Shimia isoporae: one gene and its partner. The protein of the gene in region 2 interacts with the protein of the main gene of each other region in a pairwise test. Links are inferred from orthologs where the notes say so. Each region holds a gene or a part of one and is shown on either strand. Other genes may lie near its edges.

Evidence for each region.
Region 1: the proteins of lpdA (region 2) and odhB interact in binary tests that used the Escherichia coli proteins (3 or more experiments, as listed by UniProt). The link is inferred for Shimia isoporae from one-to-one orthologs.

The regions. Positions count from the first base shown.
Region 1 is NZ_SMGR01000001.1:543,553-560,630, forward strand. Bases 8,119-11,019 are described here. They hold odhB (2-oxoglutarate dehydrogenase complex dihydrolipoyllysine-residue succinyltransferase), read right to left. Parts: upstream 10,366-11,019; coding sequence 8,872-10,365; downstream 8,119-8,871. Other genes in these bases: lpdA (dihydrolipoyl dehydrogenase), read right to left, coding at 8,119-8,724; BXY66_RS02755 (2-oxoglutarate dehydrogenase E1 component), read right to left, coding at 10,369-11,019. Also shown: BXY66_RS02705 (TIGR02302 family protein), read left to right, coding at 1-1,373; BXY66_RS02710 (zinc-ribbon domain-containing protein), read right to left, coding at 1,378-2,451; BXY66_RS02715 (cell division ATP-binding protein FtsE), read left to right, coding at 2,598-3,275; BXY66_RS02720 (cell division protein FtsX), read left to right, coding at 3,272-4,174; BXY66_RS02725 (lysophospholipid acyltransferase family protein), read left to right, coding at 4,174-4,914; BXY66_RS02730 (pyridoxamine 5'-phosphate oxidase family protein), read left to right, coding at 4,901-5,506; BXY66_RS02735 (sterol desaturase family protein), read left to right, coding at 5,637-6,635; BXY66_RS02740 (hypothetical protein), read right to left, coding at 6,678-7,178; more of lpdA, read right to left, coding at 7,327-8,118; more of BXY66_RS02755, read right to left, coding at 11,020-13,329; BXY66_RS02760 (hypothetical protein), read right to left, coding at 13,499-14,533; sucD (succinate--CoA ligase subunit alpha), read right to left, coding at 14,719-15,606; BXY66_RS02770 (hypothetical protein), read right to left, coding at 15,637-16,185; sucC (ADP-forming succinate--CoA ligase subunit beta), read right to left, coding at 16,185-17,078. UniProt on the Escherichia coli protein: E2 component of the 2-oxoglutarate dehydrogenase (OGDH) complex which catalyzes the second step in the conversion of 2-oxoglutarate to succinyl-CoA and CO(2).
Region 2 is NZ_SMGR01000001.1:2,066,494-2,079,785, reverse strand. The notes cover bases 3,577-6,446. They hold lpdA (dihydrolipoyl dehydrogenase), read right to left. Parts: upstream 5,941-6,446; coding sequence 4,213-5,940; downstream 3,577-4,212. Other genes in these bases: aceF (dihydrolipoyllysine-residue acetyltransferase), read right to left, coding at 5,952-6,446; hisH (imidazole glycerol phosphate synthase subunit HisH), read left to right, coding at 3,577-3,978. Outside these bases: guaD (guanine deaminase), read left to right, coding at 1-951; BXY66_RS10195 (Lrp/AsnC ligand binding domain-containing protein), read right to left, coding at 991-1,230; imidazoleglycerol-phosphate dehydratase HisB, read left to right, coding at 1,375-1,962; BXY66_RS10185 (DUF2306 domain-containing protein), read right to left, coding at 1,959-2,576; BXY66_RS10180 (TetR/AcrR family transcriptional regulator), read left to right, coding at 2,671-3,282; more of hisH, read left to right, coding at 3,340-3,576; more of aceF, read right to left, coding at 6,447-7,205; aceE (pyruvate dehydrogenase (acetyl-transferring), homodimeric type), read right to left, coding at 7,230-9,884; BXY66_RS10155 (uracil-xanthine permease family protein), read right to left, coding at 10,074-11,399; BXY66_RS10150 (ureidoglycolate lyase), read right to left, coding at 11,480-11,968; allantoinase PuuE, read right to left, coding at 11,965-13,292. UniProt on the Escherichia coli protein: Lipoamide dehydrogenase is a component of the glycine cleavage system as well as of the alpha-ketoacid dehydrogenase complexes.

The DNA of each region.
Region 1 (17,078 bases), 1.5 Mb from region 2 along the record:
GACGGTTCTTCGATCCGCTGGCAGCGGCGGTGATCGAGATGCGCCGCGATCTGTTATGGTCCAAAGAAAACGCCCCGCGTGTTGCCCAACTGATGCGTGCCGTTAGCCACAATCCGGTAGACGGAATATTTAAGCGGGAAACAGACTATCTGCGGCTACGCACGATTTTAAGACGTCTGGAGGCCTTCAAGGCTTATGGTCTGACGGACGAAAAACGCGACGAGTTGGCAGAAGCGCTTTGGGAACTCGCCTTGAACCTCGAGGACGGAACTTTGGGCAATGCACTTGAGCGCTTGCAGCAAGCTCAGGAGCGTTTGGCAGAGGCGATGAAGAACGGCGCAAGTGATGCCGAAATCGAGCGCCTGATGCAGGAGCTCAGGGAAGCTACGGAAGACTACATGCGCGAACTCGCCCGCCGAAACCAGCAGGAAGGCGAGCAATCCGGAGATCAGCAGCAGGCCCAGAATTCCATGCAAATGGATCAGAACGATCTGCAGCGGATGATGGACAGAATTCAAGAACTGATGGAACAGGGGCGCATGGCCGAAGCGCAGCAAGCCCTTGAGGAACTGCAGCGTATGCTTGAGAACATGCAGGTCACTCAGGGACAGGGTCAGAACGGCGAAGGCGATCAGTCCATGCAGGGGCTCGCGGACACTCTGCGAGAACAGCAAGGCTTGTCGGATGAAGCGTTCCGAGAGTTGCAGGAACAGTTCAATCCAAATGCGCAGGCCGGACAATCAGGCGAAAATCAGGGGTTCAATGGTGGCGAGGGACGCGGCACAGCGCATGACGGCACTGGCGGCGAAGGGGAAGGTGAAGGACAGGAAGGCACCGCACAAGGCCAACAGGAGAACGGTCAGCAAGGCCAGGGTGGAAATGAATCCAGCGATATGGGACTTGGTGACCGGCAACAGGCACTTCGGCAGGAGCTCGACCGTCAAATGCAGAATTTGCCAGGCGCTGGCACCCCAGAAGGCGATGCCGCCCGAGAGTCTCTTGGAAGGGCCGGTGATGCAATGGACGGCGCGGAGGAAGCTCTGAGGCAGGATGATCTTGCCACTGCGATCGATCGACAGGCCGAAGCTATGGAAGCTTTGCGTGAAGGTATGAGATCGCTGGGTGATGCGATGGACCAAGCTCAGCAACAGGGTTCGCAGGGCAATGCTCAAGCGCAAGGCGCCAACCGCGATCCTCTAGGGCGCTCGCAGGGCAATCGTGGTGCGGCCGGAACCGACGACGGTTTGCTGCAAGGCGAAGATGTCTATCGCCAAGCCCGCCGCCTGTTGGATGAAATCCGGCGCCGCGCGGGGGAAGTCGAACGTCCCGAGATTGAGCGCAACTATCTGGAACGATTGCTGGACCGCTTTTAGACGGTTAACCGTTGCCGCCGCCTGCAACATTATTCAGCCACAGGAACAGGCCTGTCACTTTCGTGTCCAGCCAAACGCGAGCGTCGTTTGCGCCTGCCACAAATCCCTCGATTTGCGGGGCAAACTGCGGATAGCTGGCGCTTAGGGTTTCGTGTCGGCTGTAGACAAAGACTGCGGCTGCAGCCAGCAATATGACAAGAACAAAGCCCAGTCTGAAGCCACGCCCACGACTGGCGTCCGAAGCAGGCGGCTCAACCGCTGCGTCTGAAGTTCGCGGTGCATCCGCTGAATGGCGCAGGGTTGAGTTGGTTTCTTCTATGTCAGGCAATAGATCGCGGCGGCTGTCGCGGATTTCTGTCTGTTCCGGCACCGCTGGTGCTTCTACTGTTTCATCGGTCAAGCCGCGCAGTTTGCGCATCCGGTCGCGGGCTTCGTTGGCGCGACGGGAAGCATCGCTGGCGGGAGCAGTTAGGCCTAGCTCTTCCTGTGTTTCGAGCGCCGCGCGTTCCTCTTCGGCACGCGCGCGCTGTTCGTGTTCTGCTTCTTCACGCAAGACATCAGCAATGGAGGGGTCAAGGCCACGCCGTTGAGGCGCTGCTGGGGGCTCATCCGCCGGACCTTCCTGTTCGTTGTCTTCGAAATCTATCGTACCTTGGGGGGCGGAGTTTTCATCGTTTTCGGCTTCTGATGACGCGTCGCTTTCTTCGAGTGCATCACGCCAATCATCCTCTCCGACGATGTCTTCCTCGTCCTCGGGAGTATCGATTAGATCATCGTCCAGGTTCCAGTCTTCGCCGCCCAGATCCGTTGCGTCGTCTTCTTCCTCGAAGCTGACACTTGGAGGTTCGATCTCATCAAACGTGTCCGGGCTTTCTTCCTCAACTGGGTCGTCCTGAGCGGGTTCTTCGGCTGTCGATTGAACGGGATCGGTTGCTTGATCTTCAGACTGAAGCGTGTCCGGATGCGCTTGAAACCACGTGTCTCCGCAGTTCGAGCATTGCACGTCTCTTCCCTCTGCCGGGATGACGTCATCAGGCACTTCATATTGTGCGCCGCAATTCGGGCAGATTAGCCGCATCGCAAGTCCCCGTTGCCCCCATGGTTTGTCTTTGTTCTTGAACCATAATCTGTAACAAACCACCGCGAAAGTGCAAAGCCTTCGGCGATGTGGATTGAAACCGCGGCGATGCTAAGGCACAACAGGCCAAGAAGAAGAGGTCCCGTTTGATCGAACTCAGCAATATTGCCTACAGCTATGGTGGCGGCGAACTCTTGAGTGATGTTTCACTCAAGATCGCGCCGGGATCGTTTCATTTTCTGACGGGGCCGTCAGGTTCAGGGAAAACGACCTTCCTGAAGCTATGTTATGGCGCGCTTGTACCCACGGCCGGTCATGTTGAATTGTTCGGGCGCGACGTGCGCGAGATGAGCCGAGATGACCATGCCATAACACGCCGCCAGATCGGCGTTGTGCACCAAGACTGCCAGTTTCTCGATCACCTGCCGGTGCGTGAAAACGTGGCTCTCCCATTGACGGTTTCCGGTCGTGAGAGTTTGGAAAATGTCGCAAACCTCAAAGAACTTCTAAGCTGGGTTGGCTTGGGGAGCCGGGCGAGTGCCCTTCCACCGGAATTGTCCGGAGGTGAACGTCAGCGTGCTGCGCTCGCACGAGCCGTTATCATGTCACCCGATGTTGTGCTTGCCGATGAGCCGACGGGCAATGTGGATTGGGAAATGTCCCAACGTCTGCTGCAGTTGCTGATCGAACTCAACAAAATGGGAAAAACGATCCTGATCGCGACCCATGACATGAACCTTATCCGCGCAGCTAAAGGCCATGTGCAGGCGCGTGTATTGCGAATTTCGAACCGCAAACTTCAATTGGCGGGGGCGGATCTGTGAAAATTTTCAATGCGCTTTCAACCGTCTTTGTAGGAGATGCGCAAGCAGACCGTGTTGTGCCTCCGACCGGATACACGGCTCGGCTGACGTTGTTCGCAGCGGGTGCGATGGCATTTCTAACGGTTTTTGCGTTGGCACTTTCTCTGGCGTCAGGCAGGTTGGCAACGCGTTGGGGCAACGAACTCGCGCAAAGTTCTACATTGCGCATTTCCGCACCGACCGAACAACTTGACGCTCAGACGGAAGCGGCTTTGACCGTTCTTGAAAGCACGCCTGGTGTCGCCAGTGCGCGGCCTTTGACCAGTGACGAACAGCGCGACTTGCTGGCGCCGTGGTTCGGTCCGGACCTGCCTGTGGATAGCCTGCCTATCCCGCAGCTCATAGAGATCAAGGAAACTGAACAGGGTTATGATGCTGTCGGATTGCGCCATCGCCTGCAAGCAGAGGTTCCGGGTGCGGTGCTTGACGATCATACCCGTTGGCGTAAACCGCTTGAAAAGGCAGCGGGCAGGCTGCGGTTACTTGGATGGGTGTCCATTGGACTGATTGGAGCGGCGACTGCCGCGATGATCACGTTGGCTGCGAACGCTGCTTTGTCTGCAAACGCGCAGGTAATATCAGTCCTTCGACTTATTGGCGCGCAGGACGCCTATATTGCTCAGGCATTTGTCCGGCGTTTTACGTTGCGCAGCCTACTTGGCGCGGCAATCGGAACCGGGCTTGGCATGATCGCCATTTACCTTTTGCCTGCTGCACAGGATGAAGGCGGATTTCTGACCGGACTTGGGTTCAGTGGGATTGGTTGGGCTATTCCGCTGGCCATTCCGCTTCTCGCGGCTGTGGTGGCCTATCTTGCGACCGGAGCCGCGGCCCGGCGCACGCTCGGGGAGTTGGCATGATGCGACTTTTGTTCCAGTGGGTAATGAGCATTCTCTACGTGATCCAAAACGCGATTATGATGCTTATTATGGGGATTGTATTTTTCCCCTGGGCGCTTGTGTCTCCCAAGGGTGCTTCCACAGCATGCAACACCTATGCGACCTGGGCTATCTGGACTGCGCGCTGGATGGTTGGCATTCGCTCCGAAATTCGTGGGAATATTCCTACCGATGCGGTGCTCGTTCCGGCGAAACACCAGTCTTTTCTCGACATCATGATGATTTACAAGGCTGTGCCTCAGCCGAGATTTATCATGAAATACGAATTGTTGTTTACTCCGATTATCGGTGTTTATGCATGGCGCCTTGGATGTGTTCCCGTTCGCCGCGGAAAGCGTGGTGCAGCGATAAAGGCGATGTTGGCGGACGTGGAAAGTGGTCGTGTGCCGCCGGGACAATTGGTGATTTACCCTCAAGGCACCCGCGTTCGCGCTGGCGACTACACGCCCTATAAGGTTGGCCCCTACGTTCTTTATAAAGAAACAGGGCAGGCTGCGGTGCCGGTCGCGACAAATGCGGGATTGTTCTGGCCCAAAGGCACGATGCTGCGCAAACCGGGGCTGGCTGTTGTCGAGTTTCTCGATCCAATTGAGCAAGGCCAAGACCAAAAGGCGTTTATGAAACATCTTGAGGACGTCATTGAGACGCGCTCCAATGATTTGATGCGCGAAGCCGGGTTTGATCCTGATGCAGTGGGTTGAAGACATATCAGAATTGGAAGCGCTTTATGGCGCACCAGGAATTGCTTCAACGGCCAAGGTCGCGGACCACCTTACACCGCTGTATCGAAAATGGATTATGCAATCCCGATTTTGCGTGGTGTCTACTGTGGGCCCGGAAGGTACAGACGGAAGCCCCCGCGGTGACGATGGGCCGGTTGTAAGGGAACTGGACCCAAAAACACTGGCGATGCCGGATTGGCGTGGAAACAACAGGATGGATACTTTGCGAAACATCGTGGCTGATGGCCGCGTTTCGCTGATGTTCATGATCCCCGGCTCAAATAACGTGGTTCGCGTCAACGGACAGGCGAGAGTGACAACCGCCCCGGACCTTTGCGAGTCCTTCGAAGTCAAGGGCGCCCATCCTCGATCTGTGATCGTTATTCGTATTGCTGAGGTCTACACGCAATGTGCACGAGCCTTGATGCGGTCGGCGTTATGGGCAGACTCCCACGTTGGTGACAGTTTGCCCACGGCTGGCGAATTATTGGCCGAGCAAACCGACGGAGAGGAGGGCGGCGAGCCATATGATGCCGCCTGGGGTGCAAGAGCAGCCAAAACAATGTGGTGAATTTCGATCCGGCACCCATGAGTCACCAATAATTGGTTGTTGGGTAATGACCCGCGCGCGTTAATCATTTAATCTCTTTGCAAACAAAATGTGGGCAAAAGATCCGCATCCGACAAAGAGGTAAACAAGCGTGCAGGAATTTATTGCGACCTATCTGGATTACGTTCGACATTTTTTCATGTCGATATTTGACCCTGCTCAGCGAATTTACGTGCTCTATTTGGCAAGTTCTATCGTCTTTGCCTTTGGGGTGTATCTTGTTGCGCGCCGACGGAAGGAGGTTGAGGCGGGATCGTTCCTGAGATTCCTGTTTCCGAAATCAGTGTGGGGTCACCCGTCCGCTTGGCTCGATGTCAGGTATTTCTTTTTTCACAAGTTGATCGGACACTTTTTGTTGTTCGGGGTGTTGGCTGCGGCAATGGCCTACGTCTTCAAATGGATCACCGGAACGCATATGACCCAAATTCCCGCGACGGTCCAAGGTAGCGTCGGGCTTGGCGTCGTTCTGATCTATATGTTCGTGTCCATTCTGGTGAGCGACTTGATTGGGTACACGGTACATTACCTTCAACACAAGGTTCCGATCCTTTGGGAATTTCATAAAGTGCACCATTCGGCGGAGGTCATGCATCCGCTGTCGAATTACCGCGAGCACCCTATCGACAATCTGTTTTATCTCTTCGCAATCGGTGTCGGGTACGGTGTTGTTACTGGCGTCACCTTCAATCTTCTCGGGGTGCTCCCGAACAACATCACAATCATCGGTGTTCCTGTTCTGTTGTTTCTTTTCAATATCTTCGCCTACAATTTAAGGCACAGCCATATCTGGCTGCGTTGGCCGGGAAACTGGTCCAAGGTGTTGCCGTCCCCAGCCCACCACCATGTGCACCACAGCTGCCATCCGGATCATTGCGACAAGAACTTCGCGTTCATGTTCCCTATGTGGGACGTGATCTTTGGCACTTACATTATGCCGGAAGATAATCGCGACGTGAAATTCGGTGTTCTTGGGATGAAGTCGATGGAAATGGACAGCGTTTGGAAACTCTATGGCATGCCGTTCGCCAAAGTTGGACGTCGCCTGAAAAGGGGATTGGAGCGCAAGCGTCCTAAAACGCCAGCAGAATGAACGATAAGGGCGGCCGTTGGGCCGCCCAAATTCATTTCGGGGTCATTCGGCTGAAGAAACGTAGAGAAGCTCTTCGTGGTATTTTCGCCAAGCGGCACGGCGGCGCTGCATGGCAAAAGCGCTGATGCCGATCAAGACCAACACGCCTCCACCGATCGCCATCAATGTGTAGCCCCGCATGCGATCGACGATCTGCTCTTCGTTCATTTCCGGCAGAGCTGGGATGGTTTCAGGTACATTTCCGTCCAGAAGGCCCTGCTGTAGCTGCGCGTCGGTGAATGTGAAAAAGGTTTCGGCCTGACATTTGTTCTGCGCCAAAACATAACCCTTTGACGCGACCCAAATTCCCTGCCCAAGCAGGTGACGGTCTTCGGTAAGGTGGCACAGATCCAGAATGTTTCCGTCCATATCTTTGAGCTTTGTGTCACTTACAAAGGTTAAGGAATGGCTCTGGCCGGTAAATCCGTCCTGCTGGGCGTTGACCTGTCCGGACGTGATCGCGACGAAGGATATCGCCAAAGCGATCGCTGCAAAAAACCGCATCTTTGCCTCCTGAAATACTGGCACGGGGAGTTCTTTCCCTGTTTCCCGAGTGTTGTACCCGATCTATGTGCAGAGGCCGCGGCGGCAGCGTGAAAAAATAAAGGCGGATCAAGTGACCCGCCTTTTCTGTTTGTTTTGAGCGCCTTGATCAGCTGTGGATCGGGCCGTCTCCACAAGCGAGGGCGGCTTCGCGCACCGCTTCGGAGAACGTCGGATGGGCGTGGCAAGTCAAAGCGATGTCCTGTGCCGATGCGCCGAATTCCATTCCAACGCAGATCTCGTGGATCAGGTCGCCTGCTCCGGGCCCGATGATTGCTGCGCCGAGGATGCGGTCTGTTTCCTTGTCCACGATCAGCTTCACAAACCCTTCGCCCTGATGGACGGCCTTCGCGCGGCCGTTGCCCATAAAGTTGAATTTGCCGACCTTGATCTTGCGGCCTTCCGCCTTGAGAGCGGTTTCGGTCGCGCCGACGGTGGCGACTTCGGGGGTGGTGTAGACGACGCCCGGAATCACGCCATAGTTTACGTGGCCATGTTTGCCAGCGATGACCTCGGCAACCGCCATGCCTTCGTCTTCGGCCTTGTGGGCCAGCATGGGCCCTTCGATCACGTCACCGATGGCATATACACCGGGAACATTGGTTGCCCATTTGGCATCGGTGGCAATTTGGCCGCGCTCGGTCATCTTCACCCCTAGAGCGTCCAAACCAAGACCGTCAGCATAGGGTTTGCGCCCCGTCGCTACCAATACGACATCCGCGTCCAGGACTTCTTCGGTATCCGGAGTTTTCTTGGAGGTATATTTGACCTTGGCTTTGGTTTTGCTGGCTTCCACTCCGCCTACGGCGGCGCCCATGACGAACTTAAGTCCCTGTTTTTCAAGGATACGCTTGAAAGTACGCTGCACGTCGGCGTCCATGCCGGGACATACGGCGTCCATGTACTCAACCACAGTCACATCGGAACCAAGGCGGGCGTAAACCGAGCCCAACTCGAGGCCGATGACGCCAGCGCCGATGACAACCATTTTTTTAGGCACTTTCGGCAACTCCAGCGCTCCGGTGCTGTCCACCACGATGCCTTTGTCATTGTCCACTTCGACACCTGGCAATGAGGACGGCACCGAGCCGGAAGCGATCACGATGTTTTTGGTTTCGTGCACGTCATCGCCAACCTTGACCTTGCCCGCAGCGGGGATGGACGCCCAGCCCTTGATCACGGTGATCTTGTTCTTTTTCATAAGGAATTCGACGCCGGAAGTGTTTTGGCCGACAACGTCTTCCTTGTAGGTCTTCATCTGGTTCCAGTCGACCGACTGGGTCTTACCCTTGAGCCCCATCGCGGCGAAGTTGTGTTCTGCTTCGTGTAGCATGTGGGTTGCGTGCAAGAGGGCCTTGGAAGGAATACAGCCCACGTTCAGGCAGGTGCCGCCGAGGGTGTCGCGGCCTTCGACAATCGCGGTCTTGAGGCCCAGTTGGGCGCAGCGGATGGCGGAGACATAGCCGCCGGGGCCAGCGCCGATGATGATGACGTCATATTGGGACATGGGTCATTTTCCTTTGGTTTGCGAAGCCCGAAATCGCGGGTCTGTATCGCGTCGGTATTACATCGGTATCGCGTCGGTACGCGAGTTGCCAGATGCGAGCAAATAAAACTGGGGCGCCAGATCCATTGATCGGCGCCCCTACTCTGATCAGAGATCCATCAGCAGGCGACGCGGATCTTCGAGCGCTTCTTTGACGCGCACGAGGAAGGTCACAGCGCCTTTGCCGTCCACAATGCGGTGGTCGTACGACAATGCCAGATACATCATCGGGCGGATCACAACTTCGCCGTTGATTGCCATCGGACGGTCCTGAATTTTATGCATGCCAAGGATGCCGGACTGTGGCGGATTGAGGATCGGGCTGGACATCAGCGAGCCGTAGACGCCGCCGTTGGAGAGCGTAAAGGTGCCGCCCTGCATTTCCGCCATCGACAGTTTGCCGTCGCGGGCGCGCTTGCCTTTCTCTGCAATCGCTTTTTCGATTTCCGCAAAGGACATGCTGTCGGCATCGCGGATCACAGGCACCACAAGACCAGTCGGTGTACCGGCGGCAACGCCCATGTGCACGAAGTTCTTGTAGACAATGTCGGTGCCGTCGATTTCGGCGTTCACCTCGGGCACTTCTTTCAGCGCGTGACAGCAGGCCTTGGTGAAGAAGGACATGAAGCCCAGACGTACGCCGTGTTTCTTTTCGAACTCGGCTTTGTACTGGTTGCGCAGTTCCATCACCGCGCCCATGTCGACCTCGTTGTAGGTCGTCAGCATCGCTGCAGTGTTCTGGCTGTCTTTCAAACGGCGCGCGATGGTCTGACGCAAACGGGTCATTTTCACCCGTTCTTCACGCGCTTCGTCTTCCGCTGCGACCGGCGCGCGTGGTGCGGCAGTGGGTGCGGCGGCGGCAGCCGGTGCCGGAGCCAACGCGGCCTTCATCACGTCTTCTTTCATGATGCGACCGTCGCGGCCTGTGCCTGTAACGGAAGCAGGGTCAATGCCTTTTTCAGCCATCATTTTATTCGCCGATGGCGCGTTTTCTACGTCTGCGGACGCCGCCGGAGCTGCGGCCGGTGCAGGGGCAGCAGCCGGAGCGGCGCTTGCGCCAGCCGAGGCGCCGCCGATCACGGCAAGCTTTGCCGAAGCATCCACGGTGGTGCCCTCAGGGGCAACGATTTCGGTCAGCACGCCAGCGGCCGGTGCCGGGACCTCTACGGATACTTTGTCGGTTTCGAGTTCGCAGAGCATTTCGTCTTGCGCCACGGTGTCGCCTACGGCCTTGAACCAAGTGGACACGGTGGCCTCGGTCACGGATTCGCCGAGGGTCGGGACCATGACGTCAACGGCATTGCCACCGGACGCAGCAGGCGCCGATTGCGGGGCTTCCGCGGCGGCAGGTGCGGGTGCAGCACCTTCGCCTGCGTTGATCACGGCCAAAAGGGCATCCACGCCAACAGTGTCGCCTTCGGCGGCTACGATCTCGCCCAATACGCCAGCGGCAGGGGCGGGTACTTCGACGGTTACCTTGTCGGTTTCCAGCTCGCAGAGCATTTCGTCGACTGCGACTGCGTCACCCGGCTTCTTGAACCAGGTTGCGACGGTGGCCTCGGTGACGGACTCGCCAAGGGTTGGGACTCGTACTTCGGTCATGGATCAGTTTCCTTCCATGGAGAGCGCGGCATCCACCAGCGCTTCTTGTTGGGATTTGTGTTGGCTTGCCAGACCGGTTGCAGGCGAGGCCGAGGCGGCGCGGCCAGCATAGGTCGGGCGGGTGTGTTTGGCTTTGATGCGCGTCAGCGCCCATTCGATGTTGGGCTCGATGAAGGACCATGCGCCCTGGTTCTTGGGCTCTTCCTGACACCAGACCATCTCGGCGCCTTTGAAGCGTTCCAGCTCTTTGATGAGACTATGTGCCGGGAACGGATAGTATTGCTCGATCCGCATCAGATAGATGTCGTCGATGCCGCGTGCGTCGCGTTCTTCGAGCAGGTCGTAGTAGACTTTGCCCGAACACATTACGACACGTTTGATGTCCTTGTCCTTCTTCAGCTTTGTATCGGAATGACCTTTTTCGGCATCATCCCAAAGCACCCTGTGGAAAGAAGAACCCTCAGTGAAATCCTCGACATCCGAGATCGCCAGTTTGTGGCGCAGCAAGGATTTCGGGGTCATCAGGATCAAAGGCTTACGGAAGGTGCGGTGCAGCTGTCGACGCAGAATGTGGAAGTAGTTCGCCGGCGTGGTGCAGTTGGCAACGATCCAGTTGTCACCGCCGCACATCTGCAAGAAGCGTTCCAAACGTGCAGAGGAGTGTTCCGGCCCCTGACCTTCGAAGCCATGCGGCAGAAGGACTGTCAGGCCAGACATGCGCAGCCACTTGCTTTCACCGGAGCTGATGAACTGGTCAAACATGATTTGAGCGCCATTGGCGAAGTCGCCGAACTGGGCCTCCCAGAGGGTCAGTGCGTTCGGTTCTGCCAGCGAATAGCCGTATTCGAAACCGAGAACCGCGTATTCCGACAGCGCGGAGTCGATCACTTCGTACTGGCTCTGTCCGGCACGTATATTGTTCAGCGGGTAGTACCGTTCTTCGGTTTCCTGATTCACGATGCCGGAGTGGCGTTGCGAGAAGGTTCCGCGGGTGGCGTCCTGACCTGCCAGTCGCACCGGATAGCCTTCGGTCAGCAACGAGCCAAAGGCCATTGCTTCTGCCGTTGCCCAGTCAAAACCTTTTCCGCCTGAGAACATCTTACCGCGCGCATCCAGCAAACGTCCCACGGTTTTGTGCAGGGGGAAGCCTTCTGGCACCGAAGACAACGCCTTGCCGATTTCGACGAGAGTATCATCCTTGATCGAAGTCTGGCCGCGTTCGTAGTCTTCGCCGCGTTTGTCCAGGTGAGACCAGCGTCCGTCGAGCCAGTCAGCCTTATTGGGTTTGAATTCTTTTCCGGCCTCGAACTCTTCGTTCAAATGAGCCTGGAACGACGCTTTCATATCCTCGATTTCGCCTTCGGGGATCAGGCCGTCCTTCACCAGACGCTCGGTGTAGAGCGTCAGGGTGGTTTTGTGCTTCTTGATGTTTTTGTACATCACCGGGTTGGTGAACATGGGCTCGTCGCCCTCGTTATGACCAAAGCGGCGGTAGCAGAACATGTCGATGACGACGTCTTTCTGGAATTTCTGACGGAACTCCGTCGCGACTTTGGCCGCGTGTACCACGGCTTCCGGGTCGTCGCCGTTCACGTGGAAAATCGGTGCTTCGACGACCAGCGCGTTGTCTGTCGGATAGGGGGACGAACGCGAGAAGTGCGGCGCGGTGGTGAAACCGATCTGGTTGTTCACCACGATGTGCATTGTGCCGCCGGTCTTGTGACCTTTGAGCCCGGAGAGGGCAAAACACTCTGCCACCACACCCTGACCGGCAAAGGCCGCATCGCCGTGCAGCAGGATCGGCATTACCTGAGTGCGGTTCTCATCATTGAGCTGGTCCTGTTTGGCACGGACCTTGCCCAGAACCACAGGGTTCACAGCTTCGAGGTGCGAGGGGTTCGCAGTCAGTGACAGGTGGACATTGTTGCCGTCAAATTCCCGGTCAGAAGAGGCACCAAGGTGGTATTTCACATCGCCAGAGCCGTCCACGTCCTCAGGTTTGAAGCTGCCGCCTTGGAATTCGTTGAAGATGGCCTTGTAGGGTTTGGCCATCACGTTGGCCAGAACCGAAAGGCGGCCACGGTGGGGCATGCCGATGACGATTTCCTTGAGGCCAAGGTTGCCACCACGCTTGATAACCTGCTCCATCGCCGGAATGAGGCTCTCGCCGCCGTCCAGGCCGAAGCGTTTGGTGCCCATGTACTTCACGTGCAGGAATTTTTCGAAGCCTTCCGCTTCGACAAGCTTGTTCAGGATCGCCTTGCGGCCCTCGCGGGTGAAGGTGATTTCCTTGTCGTAGCCTTCAATACGCTCTTTCAGCCAACCGGCTTCTTCGGGGTTGGAGATGTGCATGTATTGCAGCGCGAAGGTGCCGCAGTAGGTGCGCTTCACGATGCTCATGATCTGGCGCATCGTGGCGATGTCGAGACCCAGAACCTTGTCGATGAAGATCGGGCGGTCCATGTCGGCCTCGGTGAAACCGTAGGATTTCGGATCCAGTTCCGGATGCGGGGTCTGGTCGCGCATGCCGAGCGGATCGATGTCCGCAATCAGGTGGCCGCGAATACGGTAGGCGCGGATCAGCATCAAGGCGCGGATAGAGTCCAGCACGGCACGCTTGATTGCCTCGTCCGATACTTCCACGCCAGAGGAGGCTGCTTTTTCCTTGATTTTCTTGCCCGCGGCCTTGGCCTCGACCTGTTCCGTCCACTCCCCCGTCAGGGATTGGGTCAGGTCGTCCGTCGGTTGCGGCGGCCAATCTGTGCGTGCCCATGACGGTCCGGTGGCCTCAGCCTTTACATCCAGTTCCGCGTCACCAAGCTGGCGGAAGAATTCCTGCCAGACGTCGTCGACCGCATTGGGGTCGGCGGCGTAGCGGGCGTACATCTGTTCGAGGTATTCCGCGTTGTGCCCCTGCATGAAGGAAGAGGCGTGGAAGATGTCATTGGGGCTTTGGTCGGTCATTTTGGCACCTCATGTGGGTTGGGACCGGGTTTGTTTTTTATGGCAACGAAAATCTGCATCACTTTCTATAACCTTCGGATGAAGGCCCTCGGCTTGGACCAAGAGCCCAAGCCATAACGGGGAGGCTTGGCGGAGGCGAAGAACACTTTCTTTTTTTCCGTTTTTGAGTTCATGGCGCGCTCCAGATGTCCAGAAGGAGCTGTTCCGCTAGCTTCTGGTCGATTTCTGTGCGCAGGTCGCTTGTGAGTTCGGTCGCGGCGACACCGTCTCCGTGATCACGGTCAACAAATAGGTTTTCCCGTTCTGGAAAGTATTCGCCGCGAATGTCTTCAAGAATTCCGTCAATTTCGGAGTAGATTGCCTTCGCCTGCGTATTGCCAATTTTTAGTTTGGGAGCGTTTCTGGAAAAGTCACTCAAGTGACGCATAACGCGACCGCGTTGATGATGGTTTCTTGGAAGCGGCGGCCTCCCTGCAAACACCTTGTTGATCTCAACTGCGTAATTTACGAAATCGGCACCGATAGCTTCGTTCATGCGTTCTGGGCTATCAAAAGCACCGGTTACGCCGACGATTTCTGCGAAATCATCGTAGAGATCGCCGTTTTTCAAAGTGTCCCGTTCAAGTAGGCGGACTTGGAGGTCGCCCTCGGTTTGAGACCACAATTGAAGGTTGGTTTTCCATCGAGAGATACGTTTTTGTACACCGTCGGCTCTTTCTGAATATTCAGAGAAGGTCGTTGTGTGACCTGCGCGGAGTACTTGAGAATAGAGGCTCGCGTACCACTCTACAGGCTCACGCATGTAGACGACATAGGTCACCTTGCCAAAATAGCGTGCCAGAAAGGTTTCGAGGCCCTCTATTTGTTCAGCAGACATTGAGAAGAGATGCTCGCAAGACCCTAGAAAGACTCCGTCTTGAGCTGATAGATTTTCCAGCTCGTTAGACGCCTGTTCGTGAATCGCGGGTAACTTGCGCGCTTGTTCGGCAGCGATACGGGCAAACGCTGACTTTTTGGAGTAACCGATCTCCTTGTGAGCGACCCAGGAAGCACAGCGGTGCAGTTGCATATCCGGACCTATCATGCCGGTCTGTTTCATCTGAACGACGCCTTGCTCGCGCAGAGCTAGCTCATTGAGAGCCTTCCACCCCTGAATCGAGGTCGAACCGGTCTTTTCCATGCCAATATGAATGATCGCGTCCAACTTGGGCTCCGATAGTAGAAACGTGTTACTTGGTGACGTTACAAAAAATCCGGGTGCGAGTTACAGCGGTTCCTGCTTCAGGCTTTGGTCCTTTGGCCTGAAGAGTGGGGTATAGTCCGCCTGCGGTGTCCGACGTCTCATCGGTCGGGCACCGCATTGGTTTGATATGCCGGGCAGCGGCCAACTTAGCCGAGCTCGATGGCTTTGAGCACTGCTTCGCCGAGGCCCGCGGGGCTGTCGGCGACTACGATGCCGGCTTCTTTCATCGCGGCGATCTTGTCGTCTGCGCCACCTTTGCCGCCGGCAACGATTGCACCGGCGTGGCCCATGCGGCGGCCGGGAGGGGCGGTACGGCCGGCGATGAAGCCTGCGGTCGGCTTCCAGCGGCCTTTCTTGCGCTCATTGGCGAGGAATTCGGCTGCTTCCTCTTCTGCGGAACCACCGATCTCACCGATCATGATGATGGACTGGGTTTCGTCGTCGTCCAGGAACATGTCGAGGATATCGATGTGTTCGGTGCCTTTGATCGGGTCGCCGCCGATGCCCACGGCTGTGGACTGGCCCAGACCGATGTCGGCGGTCTGTTTGACGGCCTCATAAGTCAGGGTGCCGGAGCGGGACACAACGCCCACGGAGCCACGCTTGTGGATGTGGCCTGGCATGATGCCGATTTTACAGGCGTCGGGAGTGATGACGCCCGGGCAGTTGGGGCCGATCAGACGGGAGGCGGAGCCTTCCAGCGCGCGCTGCACCTTCATCATGTCCAGCACCGGGATGCCCTCGGTGATGCAGACAATCAGTTCCATTTCCGCATCGATGGCTTCGAGGATCGAGTCGGCCGCGAAGGGCGGCGGGACGTAGATCACGGAGGCATTTGCTTCGGTTTTTGCCTTGGCTTCGTGCACGGAGTTGAAGACCGGCAGGCCGAGGTGGTCGTTGCCACCTTTGCCCGGGGTCACGCCGCCGACCATTTTGGTGCCATATGCGATGGCTTGTTCAGAGTGGAAGGTGCCCTGAGAGCCGGTGAAGCCCTGACAGATGACCTTGGTGTTTTCGTCTACGAGGATTGCCATTTGGCGTTCTCCTTGAATTGCGGTCTCCGACTATTGAGAAACCTTGTGTTCTAGCGTCAGGAAAAGGGCGCCAACTGGACCGTGGTCTGAAATAAAGTGATATAGCTCAAGCTGCAGCTTGCGCCCTTCACTTTGAAACTCCGCCCGCTTGCCTTCGATATAGCGGTCGTAGTCTTCAGATACGTCGTCCCATTTGGCAGGACCGACATAGGTCGGCCTTTGCCCGTTTCCTGCGACTTTCTTTAAGCGGTTGAACTTTTTTACAACGTCTTGGGCTGTGAGATCTTTGGACGCGACATAGCACTTAAAGCTTCCCTCAGTTTTAGGGCTGCCTATCGAGTAAGTTGGCTTGCCTCGCAATCCCATAGTGGTGCCGTTGGCGTCGTATTGAGCAAACACGGATCCCGCGTAGCTTGCCGCCAAAGCGCCATCCGCCGCATTCGATCCTTTGCCGAGAGACAGCACAGGTTCTGACAAGCAGGCTTGTTCAAAAATCTTCGCTGCCCTGTTGGCCAACCCATTCGCTTGCGCGGCGGAGGCTGCCAACAGCAGGGATAGAATGGCGACGGTTGTCTTCATCAGCCCTTAACCGCCTTCACGATCTTCTCCGCGCCGTCAGACAGGTTGTCCGCGGCGATCACATCAAGACCGGAAGTGTTGATGATTTCTTTGCCGGCTTCCACGTTCGTGCCTTCGAGGCGTACAACCAGCGGAACTTTGAGGCCGACTTCTTTGACAGCCGCTACAACGCCCTCTGCGATCACGTCACAGCGCATGATGCCGCCGAAGATGTTCACGAGGATGCCTTTGACGTTTGGGTCAGAGGTGATGATCTTGAAGGCTTCGGTCACCTTCTCTTTGGTTGCGCCGCCGCCCACGTCGAGGAAGTTGGCAGGCTCGGCACCGTAGAGTTTGATGATGTCCATGGTGGCCATTGCGAGACCCGCGCCGTTCACCATGCAGCCGATTTCACCGTCCAGAGCGATGTAGTTGAGGTCGTACTTGGAGGCCTCGAGCTCTTTGGGGTCTTCTTCGGTCTCGTCACGCAGTTCGGCCACGTCGGGGTGGCGGTAAACAGCGTTGCCGTCAAAGCCAACTTTGGCGTCGAGCACTTTGAGTGCGCCGCCTGGCATGACGATCAGCGGGTTGATCTCCAGCTGCTCCATGTCTTTTTCCATGAAGGCTTTGTAGAGAATGCCCATCAGTTTGACGCATTCCTTGACCTGTGCGCCCTCAAGGCCCAAGGCGAAAGCAACGCGGCGGCCGTGATAAGCCTGATAACCGGTGGCGGGATCAACGGAGAAAGACGTGATTTTCTCGGGGGTGGCTTCTGCCACTTCTTCGATGTCCATGCCGCCCTCTGTGGAGCATACGAAAGACACGCGGGAGGTCTGGCGGTCTACGAGAAGGGCCAGATAAAGTTCGCGCTCAATGTCGGAACCGTCTTCGATATAGATGCGGTTGACCTGCTT
Region 2 (13,292 bases):
ATTGCGCGCACATATCTTGATTTGACTGCAAACCACGGCACGACCACGATGGTCAGCTACTGCACCATACACCCCGAGTCTGTGGACGCGATTTTTGGGGCGGCACAAGCGCGTGGCCAGCGGATCGTCGCGGGCAAAACCTGTATGGACAGAAACGCGCCGGACGGGCTGCGCGACACGGCCCAAAGCGCCTATGACGACAGCAAAGCACTGATTGGCAAGTGGCATGGGCAAGACCGGCTTAGCTATGCAATCACTCCTCGGTTCTCGCCAACCTCCACCCCGGAGCAGCTGCGCGCACTGGGCGATCTTTGGGCCGAGCATCCCGATTGCCTGATGCAGACGCACCTCTCGGAGCAAACCGATGAGATCGAGTGGGTGTTGGGCATGTTCCCGGACGCGCGCGACTATCTTGATACCTACGAAGCTTTTGGCCTGCTTGGCGAGAAGGGGCTATACGGTCATGCCATTCACCTTGAGCCACGCGAACGCGCGCAATTGCGCGAAGTGGGCGCCGGGCTAATCCATTGCCCCACGTCCAATACTTTTATCGGCTCCGGTTTGTTCGAAATGCAATCGCTGATGAGCGAAGGCCAGCGCGTTGGCCTTGCCACTGACACCGGCGGTGGGTCCAGCTTTTCCATGCTGCGCACGATGGCAGCTGCTTATGAGGTTGCACAACTGCGCCATACCCCGTTGCATGCGGCACAACTGATGTGGCTCGCCACCCAAGGCTCTGCGCGTTCGTTGCATATGGAAAATATGATCGGCAATCTGGCGCCGGGGATGGACGCGGACATCGTAGTGCTCGATCTCGCCTCAACCCCAGACATCGCTCAGCGTTCTGCCCGTGCCAACGACATCTGGGAAGCCTTGTTTCCAACTATCATGATGGGTGACGACCGCGCAGTGAAGGCCACGTGGATCAACGGACAGGCCGTAAAAGGCTAGGCCGAAAATCGTGGAACTGGGGGCTGTCGCCGCTGTTACCTAGAACGCCTTGAACGTAAGTGTCGTCAGGGACCGCTCGATCCCCTCTATGTCCAAGAGGTTTTCATTGATGTATTTTCCGACATCCGCGTCTTCGGGAATGTAGAGCTTCATGAGCAGATCATAGTCACCCGACGTGGAGTAGAGTTCCGAATGGATCTCCTTCAAAGCGATCTCCTCAGCCACGCGGTAAGTGGTTCCGGGTTTGCAGCGGATCTGAATAAAGACGCAGGTTGTCATATCGGGCGGCCCTTCTCTGGCTCTGATTGGTCGCGTTTAAGCTGGCACAAATGCCACCCGCAACACAATCCGAAAACCGCCCCCTTGGCCGCTTGTTCCGCCGCTCCTATAAGAGCGGCCAGAAGACATGCAAAGGACACCCCGATGCGCACAGCAAGCGTCACCCGCGCCACTGCGGAAACCGATATCACTGTCGAGATTAACCTCGACGGTACAGGCACTTATGACAATCAAACCGGTGTGGGTTTCTTTGACCACATGCTGGATCAGTTGTCCCGCCACTCGCTGATCGACATGACTGTGCGCGCCAATGGGGATTATCACATCGACGACCACCATACTGTCGAGGACGTGGGAATCGCGCTCGGACAGGCGCTGACGCAAGCGCTGGGCGACAAGCGAGGCATCCGCCGGTATGCGTCCTGCCATCTTCCGATGGACGACGCACAAGTGCGCGCAGCGCTTGATTTGTCCGCGCGGCCGTACCTCATCTGGAACGTCGAGATGCCGACACAGAAGATAGGCACATTTGACACCGAACTCGTGCGGGAGTTTTTCCAGGGGTTTGCTACTCATGGCGGCATCACCCTGCACGTGGACCAAATCCATGGTTTCAACAGCCACCACATCGCCGAAGCCACGTTCAAGGCTGTGGCTCGCGCTCTGCGCGAGGCCGTGGAAGTGGACCCGCGCAAAGCAGATGCCGTGCCGTCGACCAAAGGCGCGCTTTAAACCGGCTGCGCCGCCCCCAAAACGGGACGGCGGCGCACCACCCATTCGGCAACCAGTATGTTGGGGACCCAACACAGCCACGCGACAAGCGGGTATCCAACTTCCAGCCCCACCGTCATTGCGAGAATTGGCAACTCAAGTCGCAGAGTGACTGCTGCCAGCGTAAGCGCAGCGCTGCGGATCATCCACGCCTTGTGATCTTCGATGTGCTTGTTCCGGATATGGGATACCGCCACTGCTGTTGTGCCGATCCAGGCAAACCCCAAGAGGGCAAAACCGACCGCGGCCAGCTGCCCCGCATCGGTGCCGATTGCCATCAGTATGCCGCCAACACCAGCCAGCAGGATTGCGATCGCGTAGGCACGTCCCATCCAGCGGTGCAAGGCAGGACGACGCATGCGCAGCTTCGTCCAGAATTGTAGGGGCACCAGCATGAGCGCCACCGGCGCAAGCCCGACATGAGCATAGAATGCCCACCGGCGTTCGATGGCATGATAGGCGACAAATTCCATAGTTGCCTCGACGCCAAACAGCAGGAACCGCCATGACCAGACTGCGATACCCAGACAAAAGAACCAAAGAAAAAACGTGCGTGCGGAAACCAGGACTTTCATGGCGACTCTCCCTCACCTAATTTGACAGTGTAAAGTTGGCTTAACTTGACATTGTCAATTTGACACTGTCAAGCCCAGCCGCCAATTTGCGCATATGACTCAGAAAGACTCCAAGAAACCGCATCATCATGGCGATCTGCGAAACGCGTTGATCAAAGCAGGCATCGAAATCCTTGAGGAGGGCGGCATGGATGCGTTGTCTTTGCGCAAATGCGCAGCGCGGGCAGGGGTAAGCCATGCGGCTCCAGCGCATCACTTTGACGGTCTGCGCGGCCTTAAAACAGCTATCGCACAAGAAGCATTCGACCGGTTCTCATCGCACATGACCAAGGCCGCCGAAGCCGAAGGAGAAAGTCCGCGCGACCGGCTCCGCGGCATCTGTCGCGGGTATCTACAGTTCGGTCTGAACCATCGCGCACTTTTGGACATCATTTTCGGGATCGATGCGTCCGACATTCTGAGTGAGAATATCCAGCCTGACGACAATCATGCGTACATGATCCTGCGCGAGGCCTGTGCGCCATTTGTGCCAGCCCACACTGCGCCGGAAGTGATCGAGTTTCAGGTTTGGTCACTGGTCCACGGCTACACGCAATTGTTTCTTTCGGGCCGTTTCGGGGCAATCGCCCCTATAGAAGTGTCCGACGGACCCTTTGATGAAGTTATGAGCCTTTTGGACCGCATTGGCACCGCCCCAAAGTCTTGACCTCAGCGTCTGCCTGCGTCAGGTGAAAGGCAGACGATTTCAAGGACGACCTTCGCAATGCTGACAGCCATCATCGACTATGAATCCGGCAACCTGCACTCCGCCCAAAAGGCGTTTGAACGCATGGCGCACGAAGTCGACGGTGGTGAGGTCGTTGTGACGTCCGATGCAGATGTCGTGTCCAAAGCCGATCGTCTCGTGCTGCCCGGCGACGGCGCCTTTCCTGCCTGCGCTGCCGAACTACGCGGTCACAAAGGCATCTATGACGCGATGGTCGAAGCAGTGGAGCAAAAAGGCAGGCCGTTTCTCGGAATTTGTGTCGGTATGCAATTGATGGCGACGACGGGACACGAATACGAAGAGACTCCCGGCCTTGGGTGGGTCGCCGGAGATGTGCGCAAAATTGAGCCATCGGACGAGGACCTCAAGGTGCCTCACATGGGTTGGAACAACCTGGTGATCGACCACCCTCACGCTCTGCTTGATGGCATCAAAAACGGTGATCACACCTACTTCGTTCACAGCTACCAGTATCACGTGAAAACGCCGGCCGAGCGGTTGGCCCATGTGGACTATGGCGGCGACGTCACGGCGATTATCGGTCGCGATACGATGGTCGGCATGCAATTTCACCCCGAAAAAAGTCAGGACATTGGCCTGCGCATGATCGGAAATTTCCTGAACTGGAAACCCTGATCAAAACACAAAATTGCTCCCGTTGCGTGTCGCAACGGGCGCACGATGCATTAAATCCTGAAAACAGACGACGACAGGCTTCAATACCGACGCTTTGCCGACGTCATGCCGACGCGATACAGACTGTGCATTTTTTCCTTTGAGCCTTATTTACCAAGGCGCGCGGGTCTTGCGTCACCCAATCAAAAAACGCCGCCGGAAGCGGCGGCGTTCTTTAAGTTCACATCTGAATAATCACTTGCGCTTCTTGGGCGGCATCAGGTCCGTGATAGTGCCTTCGAACATCTCCGCCGCGAAGTTTACAGTCTCTGATAAAGTTGGGTGGGGGTGGATGGTATGACCCAAGTCCACTGCGTCTGCACCCATCTCGATGGCCAGCGCAACTTCGGCGATCAGGTCGCCCGCATTCGGGCCGACGATGCCCGCGCCGATGACACGTTCATGTTCGTCAAACACCAGTTTTGTAAGGCCTTCAGACCGTCCCAGTGAGAGTGAGCGACCCGACGCAGCCCAAGGGAAAACGCCCTTGCCGACCTTCAGCCCTTCCGCCTTCGCTTGGGTTTCGGTCATGCCAACCCAAGCCACTTCAGGATCAGTGTAGGCAACTGAGGGAATAACGCGCGCGTCAAAGTGGCGTTTCTGGCCCGCTGCCACTTCGGCTGCGACCTTGCCTTCATGAACCGCCTTGTGCGCGAGCATCGGTTGGCCAACTACGTCACCAATGGCAAAAATGTGAGCGACACCAGTTCGTTGCTGGCTGTCCACGGCGATAAACCCACGCTCATCCACAGCGACCCCTGCCGCCGCAGCGTTGATCTTTGCCCCATTTGGTCGGCGCCCGACCGCCACCAGGACCTTATCGAAGGTATCAACCGTCTCGCCGTCTGGACCTTCCATTGTGACCTTCAAGCCGTCTGCCTGCGCCTCCACTGCGGTCACTTTGGTTTTGGTCAAAACAGCCTCGTACCGACTCTCGATACGTTTCGCCAAAGGCTTAACCACGTCCTTGTCCGCACCTGGAATGATCTGATCCATGAACTCGACGATCGTCACGTTGGATCCCAAGGCGTCATATACGGTTGCCATCTCAAGACCGATGATACCGCCGCCCAAAACCAACAAGCGTTCCGGAACATCCTCCAATTCAAGCGCGCCGGTGCTATCGATCACACGAGGGTCATCGTGCGGAATGAAGGGAAGGGTAACCGGCTCCGAACCCGCCGCGATCACGCATTGATCAAAGCTCACAGTCGATTTCACACCGTCGTTGTCTACTTCAATCATGTTAGGACCCACAAACGAGCCATAACCGTTCACCACCTGAACTTTGCGCGCCTTTGCGAGTCCACCAAGACCCCCAGTGAGCTGTTTTACAACGCTTTCTTTCCATCCGCGCAGCTTGTCGAGGTCCACTTCCGGTTTGGAAAAGCTGATGCCGTGCTCGCCCATTTCCTCCGCTTCGGTGATCACCTTGGCAGAGTGCAGCAGCGCTTTGGACGGGATACAGCCCACGTTGAGACAAACGCCGCCAAGCGAACTGTCTTTCTCGATCAGGACCACTTTTTTCCCGAGGTCAGCGGCGCGAAATGCAGCGGTATAGCCACCTGGACCAGAACCCAGCACAACAACTTCCGCATGCACATCTCCTGCACCTGCAGCAGTACCTGTTGCTGTCGTGGCCTGTGGCGCGGCCGGCGCAGTTGATGCTGCGGGAGCAGGCCTGTCCGCGGAAGCTTCGGCTTCAAGGACGATAATAACGCTGCCCTCAGAGACATTATCGCCTTCGGCCACCTTGATCTCCTTGACTACGCCAGCAGCAGGAGAAGGCACTTCCATCGTGGCCTTGTCGCTTTCCAGTTCGATCAGCGGATCTTCAGCGGCGACGGTGTCACCAACAGCGACCAAGACCGAGACAACCGGAACCTCGGAAAAGTCGCCAATATCAGGTACTTTGACGTCCATAATTACTCTCCTCACCACATCAATTTGCGCATGTCGCCCAATAGGGTTTTCAGCGTGACGCAGAAGCGTGCCGCCAAAGCCCCGTCAATGGCGCGGTGGTCGTAAGACAGTGACAGCGGTTGCATCAGTCGCGGAACAAACTCTTCCCCGTTCCAGACAGGTGCCATTTTGCTTCGGGTGAGGCCAAGGATGGCCACTTCCGGTGCGTTCACGATGGGCGTGAACGACGTGCCGCCGATTCCGCCAAGCGAGGAGATGGTGAAGGTTGCGCCCTGCATGTCAGGACCCTTCAACTCACCCGCGCGTGCTTTGCCGGACAATTCCATGAGATCTTTGGATATTTCCACAATGCCTTTTCGGTCCGCATCTTTGATCACTGGCACCACAAGGCCGTTGGGCGTATCTGCTGCAAAGCCGATGTTGTAATAGTCCTTCTTGATCAGCTTGTCGCCGTCTGGGTGGATCGACGAGTTGACCTCCCAGTGCTGCTTCAGAGCCGAAACCGAAGCCTTGATAACAAAGGACAGAAGCGTCACCCGATAGCCGTCTTCTTTGGCCATCGTGTCCATTTCCTTGCGATACTTGTCGAGGTCCGTGATGTCGGCTTCATCGTTGTGCGTAACATGTGGAATGTTGAGCCAACTACGGTGCAAAGCCGGACCGGAGATCTTCTTGATCCGCGGCATCTCCACGTCTTCGACCGGACCGAATTTGGAGAAGTCCACAGCCGGGATCGGCGGAATGCCCATGCCGCCATGCGAGGCACCCGATGCAGGCGCTGTTGCAGTGGTTGATTTCAAAAAGGCCGTGACATCTTCGCGTAGGATACGGCCCTTGCGCCCTGAGCCATTGACCTTGGCCAGATCAACATCCAGTTGCCGGGCAAAAGCGCGAACAGACGGAGAGGCATGAGCTTTGCCGAAACCGGCGTCTGTCACTGCGGCCGGAGCAGGGGCGGCGGGCGTCGGTGCGCTGGCGGGTGCAGGCGCGGATTCGGTTTTTGCCGTTGGAGCCGCTTCCTTTGCGCCTGACGCGGCTTCCAGCATCAGTATCAGGGTTCCTTCCGACACGGCATCGCCTTCGGAAACCTTGATTTCAACCACCTTGCCGGTAGCAGGTGATGGTACTTCCATTGTGGCCTTGTCGCTCTCGACCTCGATCAAGGGATCTTCTTCAGACACGGCATCGCCGACGCTGACCAAAACGGAAACCACTGGCACATCGGCAAAATCTCCGATGTCGGGAACCTTTACTTCGATAGTCATCTCAAATTCCTCCAGATTTCCCAATCACACCAGGCGCGGGTTCGGCTTGGTGCCGTCGATGTCATATTTGGCCATGGCGGCCTCAAGCTCTTTTTTGGTGATGGATCCTTCGCGGTAGAGGTCCACCATTGCTGCAGCCGCGATATGATTTGCATCCACTTCAAAGAAACGGCGCAAATTCACCCTGCTGTCAGATCGCCCAAATCCGTCTGTTCCCAAAACGGTGTACCGGTTCGGAACACAGGTACGGATCTGCTCTGCGTAGTTTTTCATGTAGTCGGTCGCGGCGATTACAGGGCCTTTTGCCTTGCTCAACTGCTCGGCTACGAAGGACACTTTCGGGTCTGCAAGCGGGTTCAACCGGTTGTGACGCGCGACGTCCTGGCAATCGCGTGCCAGCTCGTTGAAACTGGTGGCGGACCAGATTTCTGACGTGACGCCAAAATCTGCTTCCAGCATCTCCGCTGCCTTCATCGCTTGAACGAGAATCGTGCCGGACCCCATTAACGTGACGTGCTTTTGGGACGGTTTCTTAACGTCTTGGAAACGATACAGACCTTTGATGATCTCGTTTTCCACACCCATCGGCATATCCGGATGGGAATAGTTTTCGTTCATCAATGTGAGGTAGAAGAAAACATCTTCCTGATCCTCGTACATCCGCTTCAGGCCGTGCTGCACGATCACCGCGACTTCGTGTTGAAAGGTCGGATCGTAACTTACGCAATTCGGAATAGTTCCTGCCAGAATATGGCTGTGACCATCTTCGTGTTGCAGGCCTTCTCCGTTCAGGGTTGTGCGTCCTGCGGTGCCGCCAAGCATAAAGCCACGAGCTCGGCTGTCGCCTGCTGCCCATGCCAGATCACCGATCCGCTGGAAGCCGAACATGGAGTAGTAAATGAAGAAGGGGATCATCGGCACGCCGTGGTTGGAATAGGCGGTCGCCGCCGCGATCCAGTCCGCCATTGCACCAGCTTCATTGATGCCTTCCTGAAGAACCTGACCGCTGGTCGATTCCTTGTAGTACATCATCTGCTCGGCGTCCTCGGGCGTGTACTTCTGTCCCTCGGGATTGTAGATGCCCACCGACCGGAACAATCCTTCCATACCAAAAGTACGGCTTTCATCTGGCACGATAGGCACAACATTTTTGCCGATCTGCTTGTCCCGAAGCAGGGTCGTCAGAATTCGGACAAAGGCCATGGTCGTGGAGATTTCGCGTTCTCCGGTGCCTTTGAGTTGGGCCGCGAATTTCTCGAGATCCGGAATTTCCATTTTCGGCGAAACACTCTCGCGCTTGGGAAACTCTCCGCCCAATTCCTTGCGTCGATCCGCGAGATACGCCTTTTGCGCGTTGTTCAGCTTTACAAAGGGCGCTTTCGGCAGGTCTTCGTCACTGACGGGAATCTCGAACCGGTCGCGGAAGGCGCGCAGTTGGTCTTCGGCCATTTTCTTTTGCTGGTGGGTGGTGTTCTGCCCTTCACCGGCCGATCCCATACCGTAGCCCTTGACCGTTTTCACCAACAGGCAGGTCGGTTGACCCTTGGTGTCGGATGCTCGTTTGAAGGCAGTGTAAACCTTTTGTGGATCGTGACCGCCGCGGCGCAGCGCCCAGATCTGGTCATCCGTCCAGTCTTTCACCAATTCTGCAGTCTCCGGATATTTTCCGAAGAAATGCTCACGGATATAGGCGCCATCCTTGGATTTGAATGTCTGGTAATCGCCGTCGACGGTTTCGTTCATCAATTGGCGCAGCTTGCCGGACGTGTCTTTCTCAAGCAGCGCGTCCCAGCCTTTGCCCCAAAGCAGTTTGATTACATTCCAGCCCGCACCGCGGAAATCGCCTTCAAGTTCCTGAACGATCTTGTGGTTTCCGCGCACCGGCCCATCAAGGCGCTGCAAATTGCAGTTCACAACAAAGATCAGGTTGTCGAGGCCCTCACGTGCAGCAAGATCAATTGCGCCACGGCTTTCGGGTTCATCCATCTCGCCGTCACCAAGGAAACACCATACTTTGCGATCGGCCATATCGATCAGGCCGCGGTTGTGCATGTACTTCATGAACCGCGCTTGGTAGATCGCCATCAGCGGTCCAAGCCCCATGGAGACCGTTGGGAATTGCCAGTAATCAGGCATCAGCCATGGATGCGGGTAGGACGAAAGACCGTTGCCAGCTACCTCGGAGCGGAAGTTTTCAAGCTGCTCCTCGGTAATGCGTCCCTCCATGAACGAACGTGCATAGATGCCGGGGATCACATGGCCTTGGAAGAAAACGAGGTCGCCTCCGTGGATCGCAGACTTGCTGCGCCAGAAATGGTTCAACCCTATATCATACATGACAGCGGAGGACGCGAAGGAGGCGATGTGGCCGCCATATTCGCTGCTTTCTTTGTTGCGACGCACGACTGTAGCCATCGCGTTCCAACGGTTTATCGTTCGAATGCGCCATTCCATGTCCAGATCGCCAGGGAATTCTTCCTGGTCGTCAGCAGGAATGGTATTTTGATAGGGCGTGGTCGCTGAGAAGGGCAAGGTCGCGCCCGCCGCACGGGCCTGCTGTACCGCTTTGTCCAACAAATAATGGGCTCTGTCGGCTCCGTCTCGCGCGATGACATCCTCAATGGCGTCCTGCCATTCTTGCGATTCAATCGGGTCGATATCTGGAATCTCGTTCGCCATTCGGGCGCCTCCTCCACTGAAATCCTTGTTGGGAGGATGTATAGTTTAATATTAAACTATATAGGTAGCCCTTGCCGTGCATGGCACCCATGCGCAGGGCGAATTCCTTACGTTAAGGTTAACCTTTTGTGCTTGGCCCAAGAAAAAGGGGGCCCGAGGGCCCCCAATCTGTCTGCAGTGTTACTGGCGTCAGTCTTCTTGCGGAAGCACCAGATTGAGAACGATGGCACACAGCGCGGTTGGTGCGACGGCCGAAGTCATCAACGTCTTCACAACGCCCGGCAGATATTGCACGGCTGTGGGAACAAGGTTCAGACCAAGTCCAACAGCCAGTGAAATCGCGATGATCACCATATTGCGACGGTTCATGTTCACTTCGCTCAGAACGTTCAGGCCGGCCGAAGCCACCATACCGAACATGACGATCACGCCACCTCCCAGCACCGGCAGGGGCATTGAGGCGATCACAGCGCCGATCTTGGGCATAAGGCCACAAACCACTAGCACCAGAGCACCAATCGTCACCACGTGACGGCTCATCACGCCGGTCATGCCAACAATGCCGACGTTCTGGCTGAACGATGTGTTTGGCAGCCCGCCAAAGACGCCGGCTATGGCTGTGCCCAAGCCGTCAGCGTAGGTTGCGCCGGCGATCTCCGCGTCCGTCGCGTCACGCCCTGCGCCAGCTTTGGCTGTGGCCGAAGCGTCTCCAACGGTCTCGATGGCCGAGACGATGGACACCAGAGTAACAGCGATTACCGCACCGAGGCTGAATTCGAACCCGTAAGGAAGCGGTGTAATGCCGGTCACCCAGCTTGCTTTGCCAACAGCCGCGAAGTTCACCATGCCGAGCATGAACGCAAGCGCGTAGCCTGCCAACAAGCCCACGAGAATAGCGGCGCTCGATAGAAGTCCCTTGGTGAAGAACTTCAACACCAGCGCCACAATCACAACAGTTAGAGCAACGGACCAGTGTTTGAGAGAGCCAAAGCTTTCAGCTTCCATCTGGAAGGAAGCCGCGCCGCCGGCCGCGTATTTTATTGCCACTGGAATGAGGTAAAGGCCGATAGCCAATATGACGAGCCCAGTCACCAAAGGGGGGAAAAGCCAGCGTAGATTGCCAATGACCGATCCGAGCGCAAAGTGGACTACGCCGCCGATGATACATGCGGTCAACGCCACGCTCAGGCCCTGTGTTGCGGCAACGCCGGCAAGCACCCCAACGAACGCGAAACTTGTGCCCTGCATAATCGGTAGTCTCGCGCCCACTGGCCCGAAACCGACGGTCTGAAACAGTGTTGCGATGCCGGCGAACAGCATAGCCATTTGAATGAGGTAGATCTGTTCAGGCCCGCCGAAGGCAAGGCCCGCAGCCCCAGCTACGATGATGGAAGGGGTCACGTTGGAAGCGAACATCGCCAACACGTGTTGGAACCCAAGGGGGATTGCTTGCCCCAGGGGAGGTGTGAAATTCGGATCTGACAACTGTCCCGTTTGTGCTGTTGTATCAGCCATTACTCTTCTCCTGTTGAGTGATAAGTTTGCCGCTCTTTTTTTCGGCGGCTTGTTTGATGTCGGGACGTTGCCCGACGGTTTCAGGTCGATAAGACCGTGTAGGGCTCATCGAACCAGAACTCTTCTAAATTTGGGCCATCGCCGATCCTGTCAATCACAGCAAATAGCCCAGGGGCATGAAGGGGCGTCAGTACCCCGTGCCAGGTATTGCGGTAAAAATTGATCCCTTGTCCGGGAGATGTAAGAAACGCTTTGGGCATCCCCGGGCGCCCGGTGTCATCCGGTGCAACAATCACCAGGAATGGATGTTGCGTCATAGGCAAGAACGCCTGAGATCCATTTGGATGGCGCTCCATCATAGTCAGTTCATAGGGTAAGGCGCGGGGCTCAGCATCAAACAGCGAAATGCCTGCGCGCCCCCCATCCGTGAAGTCCAGAGAGGCGAGATCATGATGCCTGCCGCATAGGCCCTGATTGATCAGCTTGTCTGGGGAGGCTCGAAGCGTAATCACTTCACCAAACGGCGCAAAATCTTCTGTTGTCAGCGGTTTGGTGAGGATTGTTGTCACGGTAGAATATCCTGCAGCCTGAAATGGGCGATGCGCTCCACTTGTTTGCAGGCTTCTGCAAACTCAGTGTCTGTGTCATGTCCGATCCGCCGCTCAAACGCTGAGAGGATCGACGCCTTGTTGTGGTCTCGCACAGCGATGATGAAGGGAAAACCGTGTTTGGCCACGTATTCTTCGTTGAGACGCGTAAACGTTTCGCGCTCGGTGTCAGTAAGCAAATCCAGGCCTGCGCTGGCCTGTTCGGACGTGCTTTCCTCCGTGAGACGACCAGCGGCCGCCAGCTTGCCTGCAAGGTCGGGGTGTGCAGTCAGAACGCCGAGCCTTTCAACTTTTGGAGCAGTGCGGAATACGCGGCAAAGCGCATTATGCAGGCCGACCGCGCTGTCGTGGGCAAGACCAAGTTCTAACTCAAAAGCCCCTTCTGCAACCCATTGAGAATGCTCGAAAATGCCGCCAAATCTCTCGACAAACTGTACTTTGGTCATTTGACTTGGACGGTCCATCCGAACGTGCGGATGGTTTGCCTTCCAATGGTCGGCTATGTCTATTCGACGGGGTGTCCAAACGCCTTCAAAGCCTTTGATATAGTTGATAAATTTTTTCAGGCCGGCCAGTTTTCCAGGTCGCCCGATCAATCTGCAATGCAGGCCGATTGACATCATTTTGGGCGCGCCGTCGATACCTTCTTCATAGAGAACATCGAACGCATCTTTCAGATACGTGAAGAATTGCTCTCCGGTGATGTAGCCAGGCGCCGTTGCAAATCGCATGTCGTTGGCTTCAAGAGTATAGGGAATGATCAGTTGGTGATGGCCGCCAACTTCAAGCCAATAAGGAAGATCATCGTCATAAGTGTCTGAAACGTAATCAAAACCACCTTCTTGAGCGACCAGGCTTACGGTGTTTTCAGAGCATCTTCCCGTGTACCAGCCACGCGGGCGCTCGCCCACAACTTCTGTGTGAAGACGAATTGCTTCGGCAATGGCCGCACGCTCTTCTTCTTCCGGCATGTCTTTGTGTTCGACCCACTTAAGCCCATGTGATGCGATTTCCCAGTCCGCGGCCTTCATCGCAGCGACCTGCTCCGGGCTTCGAGCAAGTGCAGTTGCGACGCCGTAGATGGTTACAGGAATATCTGCACCCGTGAATAGGCGGTGTAGCCGCCAGAACCCAGCGCGCGCGCCGTACTCGTAAATGGACTCCATGTTCCAGTGCCGCTGACCGGGCCACGAAGCGGCGCCTGCGATATCCGAAAGGAATGCTTCTGATCCAGCGTCTCCATGTAGGACGCAATTTTCCCCACCTTCTTCGTAGTTTAGCACAA